One region of the Stenotrophomonas sp. YJH_SMC_135 genome, then DNA from elsewhere that is predicted to be linked to it. Evidence: riboswitches for the same ligand, from Rfam matches in the RefSeq annotation. Region 1 holds a riboswitch; the other holds the start of a gene.
The links. A riboswitch is a leader RNA that binds a small molecule or an ion and turns the genes downstream of it on or off. The one in region 1 is predicted to bind thiamine pyrophosphate.
Positions count from the first base shown of each region.

Region 1 (2,198 bases):
TGGATGGTGCCGAAGCCCAGCGTAGTCGCGACACCGATCGCGGTGGCGACCACTGCAGCGATGTTGACCACCCTACCGATCCAGCCGCGATGGTGGCGGCCGATGATCGGCTGCAGCATGTCGCTGACCAGGCCGCGGCCGTTGCGGTTGAACTGGAACCAGGCCATTGCCAGCCCGATCAGCGCATAGATGGCCCACGGGTGCAGGCCCCAGTGGAAGAATGCATAGCGCATCGAGGCGCGTGCCGCATCCAGGCTCTGCGGAGCAAGCCCTTCCGGTGGCTTGCTGAAGTGCGAAATGGGCTCGGCGGCGCCCCAGAACACCAGGCCGATGCCCATGCCGGCGGCGAACAGCATCGACATCCAGCTGGCTCGCGAGAACTCGGGCTCGGCGTCTTCGCCACCGATGCGCAGGTTGCCGAAGCGACCGAAAGCCAGGTACATCAGGAACACCAGGGCCAGGAATACCACCAGCAGGTACAGCCAGCCGACGCTGCGGATGACTTCTGCCAGCATCGACTGCACCACGGCATTGAAGGGGCCTGGTGCAATACCGGCAAGCAGCACCAGCAGCAGAACCAGTGCGATGGAAACGCGAAACACCATGAAGGAGCTTCTCCGATCAAGGGATTGAGGGGAGCGAGCAGAGCTTGCAGCGAAGGACCGGCGGCATGCAGCGCGAACCGGGCAGGGGCCGCGTCGGCGGCGAAGGACGCATCGGTCGCTGGAGGGCGACGGACGTGCACGTTACTGAACGCGACGTCATGGTTCTGTTAACGAACAACGATCCGGATCAGATCCGCTTTCCACAGGAAAGCGGATCTGACCGCGGGGGCAACTCCCGGAGCGGGCGGTCTATGCTCTAATGCACGCCAAGAAGCGGGGGTACCGCGGCCATGTGGCCACGGTTGAGACAGTCCCTTGGAACCTGATCCGGCTCATACCGGCGTAGGGAAGCTTTGCAGTGCAGCCGTGCCCGGACACCGCCCAAGGACCGTCCGTGCGCGGTCGCAGTGCGCCGCCGCTTCGTCCCTGACCTTCCTGGACGATGCCCGATGAACGCACAGCTCTCCGCCCTGCAGCAACAGGCCCAGCAACTCTCCGAATCCGTGACCCGGCCCATTCCCGGCTCGCGCAAGATCCACGTACCCGGTTCGCGTCCGGATCTGCAGGTGCCGATGCGCGAGATCGCGTTGACCCGCACGCCGACGCTGTTCGGCGGCGAAGAGAATGCACCGGTCACGGTCTACGATACGTCGGGCCCGTACACCGATCCGGACGCGCGTATCGATCTGTCCGCGGGCCTGCCGGCGCTGCGTCGTGGCTGGGTGGAGGAGCGCGGCGATACCGAACAGCTCGACGGCCTGAGTTCGTCGTTCGGCCGCGATCGCGAGCACGACCCGAAGCTCGATGCTGTGCGCTTCCCCACACGCAGCCTGCCGCGCCGTGCACGTGCAGGCGCGAACGTCACCCAGATGCACTATGCGCGCCGCGGCATCATCACGCCGGAAATGGAATTCGTCGCCATCCGCGAAAACCAGCGGCTGGACGCGATCCGCGATGCCGGCCTGCTGCAGCAGCACCCGGGCGAGGCGTTCGGCGCCTCGATCCAGAAGATCATCACGCCGGAGTTCGTGCGCGATGAAATCGCCCGTGGCCGTGCGGTGCTGCCCAACAACATCAACCACCCGGAAAGCGAGCCGATGATCATCGGCCGCAACTTCCTGACCAAGATCAACGCCAACATCGGCAACAGCGCGGTGTCCTCGGGCATTGCCGAAGAGGTGGAGAAACTGGTGTGGGCGATCCGCTGGGGTGGTGACACCGTGATGGACCTGTCCACCGGCAAGCACATCCACGAAACCCGCGAGTGGATCATCCGCAACTCGCCGGTGGCGATCGGTACCGTGCCGATCTACCAGGCGCTGGAGAAGGTCGACGGCCGCGCCGAAGCGCTTACCTGGGAGATCTTCCGCGACACGCTGATCGAGCAGGCCGAGCAGGGCGTGGACTACTTCACCATCCACGCCGGCGTGCTGTTGCGCTACGTGCCGCTCACCGCCAAGCGGGTCACCGGCATCGTCAGCCGTGGTGGTTCGATCATGGCCAAGTGGTGCCTGGCGCACCACAGGGAGAATTTCCTCTACACGCACTTCGAAGACATCTGCGAGATCATGAAGGCCTATGACGTGACCTTCT
Region 1 covers NZ_JCAFVN010000002.1:608,574-610,771, forward strand. Annotated here, with positions in the region: gene AC5P98_RS09325 (BCCT family transporter) at 1-605, opposite strand, end outside; TPP riboswitch at 871-972, shown strand; gene thiC (phosphomethylpyrimidine synthase ThiC) at 1,055-2,198, shown strand, end outside.

Region 2 (2,198 bases), on a different contig from region 1:
GCGACGTGCTGCCGTGGCACGCCGGCCTGGCCGAGCGCCTGCGCGCCGAGCCCCGGCTGTGGGCGCACAACGACTGGCATGTCTCCAACCTGCTGTGGCGCAACGGCGAGGTCAGCACCGTGCTGGATTTCGGCCTGGCGTCGCCCACCAGCGCGCTGTTCGACCTCGCCACCGCGATCGAGCGCAACGCCGTGGCGTGGCTGGAACTGGAGCGCGGCATGGAGGCGGTGCGCATCGATATCGCGCTGGCCCTGCTCGACGGCTACCGCGAGGTGCTGCCGTTGTCGGCGGCACGCGTGCACCTGCTGGCCGACCTGCTGCCAATGGTCCATTTCGACTTCGCACTGTCCGAAGTGGAGTACTTCGAAGGTGTCACCCGCTCAACCGCGAATGCCGACGTGGCCTGGCAGCCCTTCATGCTGGGCCATCCGGCGTGGTTCCACAGCGCGCCGGGACGGGCACTGCTGCAGGCCCTGCACGCCGTCGCGTGATCCGGTTGACGCAGCGTTGCGGTCAGATCCCTTTCCGCAGGAAAGGGATCTGACCCCGGCTGGCGCTCGCAAATCCGTACCATTTGTAGTGAAATGGTCACCTGAAGCGGGGGTGCCTGGATCTGCCAGGCTGAGAGAGTCCCTTGGAACCTGATCCGGTTTGCACCGGCGTAGGGAGCTTTGAGCCGCAGCCACACCCCCATCATGGGCCGGTGCACCTGCGCGCCGTCGCTTCGTCTCCCTTGTTGTCCGAAGACGAACCGAATGAACCGCTGCCTGCGCCCCACCCTGCTCTCACTCGCCCTCTGCGCCGCGCTGCCGCTGCATGCCAGCGAGGCCGAGGCCACCACCGATGCGGCTGCCACTGGTGCCGAACGCTCGCCGACCGAACTGGCGGCGGTGCGCGTGGAGGCCGGCAAGCCGAAGGCCGATACCTCGCGCGTGAATGCCTTCGGCGGCGGTTCGTGGAAGGACACGCCGGCTTCGGTGAACGTGCTCGAGCGCGACTATCTCGAACGTCGCCAGGTACGTTCGCTGTCCGAGCTGGCCAGCAACGATGCCTCGCTGGGTGATGCGTATGCACCTGTGGGCTACTACCAGAACATCGCCATCCGCGGCTTCGCGCTGGACGCCGCCACCGGCTACCGCTTCAACGGGCTGTCCATCGCCGGCGAGCAACGCCTGGCGCTGGAGAACGTGCAGTCGGTCGAGATCCTCAAGGGTGAAGCCGGCCTGGCGGCAGGGGTGATGGCGCCGGGCGGGATCATCAACTACATCGGCAAGCGCCCGGCTGAAGTACGCACCGCCACGCTCGGCACCGATTCGGAAGGCTCACGCTACGTCGCCGTCGATGTCGGCCACTGGATCACCCCGCGCTTCGGCCTGCGCCTGAATGCCGCATGGGACTCCAGCAATTCCTACGTCGCGCACGCCGATGGCCGCCGCAACTTCTACTCGCTGGCCGCCGACTGGCTGATCGGCGAGCGCGGCAAGCTGGAAGTAGATGCCAACTACCAGACCAGCTCGCAGCGTTCGGTGTCCGGCTACCAGCTGCTGGGCGCACGCGAACTGCCGCGCGGTGTCGACCGCGAGCACCTGCTCGGCTACCAGCCGTGGCAGCGCCCGGTGGATATCGCCAGCACCAACATCACCGCGCTGCATACCTACGACTTCAACGATGCCTGGCAGTCGCGCGTCTCGGTCGGCCACAGCCGCTCGGTGATCGATGACAACGTCGCCTTCGCCTACGGCTGCTACTACGCCGTGCAGTGCGCCGATGGCAGCGTGCCGGGCAACTACTTCGCGCCCAACGGCGACTACGATGTCTACGACTACCGCAGCCCGGACGACACCCGCCGCAACCAGCAGGCCCGTGCCGAGCTGCGCGGCCGCTTCGAGACCGGCAGCGTCGGCCATCAGCTGACCGTCGGCGCCGACTACTTCCGTCGTACCGTGGAAAGGCGCCCGAGCGTCAACGAGTACGTCGGCACCAGCAACATCCACGACCCGCAGGTGCCCGTGTTCGAGCCGTCGCCGAAGATGCCCGGCCCCTCCGCACGACGCCTGGACAGCCGCCAGACCGCGTTCTTCGCGCTGGACCGGATGAGCTTTGGCGATGACTGGCAGTGGTTGGCCGGTGGCCGCTTCGTGCGCCTGGACGAGCGTGCCTACGACAAGCGTGGCGTTCCGCAGCGGCACAGCCGCCTG
Region 2 covers NZ_JCAFVN010000004.1:188,826-191,023, forward strand. Annotated here, with positions in the region: gene AC5P98_RS15600 (phosphotransferase enzyme family protein) at 1-491, shown strand, start outside; TPP riboswitch at 590-685, shown strand; gene AC5P98_RS15605 (TonB-dependent receptor) at 756-2,198, shown strand, end outside.
Region 2: another riboswitch for thiamine pyrophosphate. It lies ahead of AC5P98_RS15605 (TonB-dependent receptor); the one in region 1 lies ahead of thiC (phosphomethylpyrimidine synthase ThiC).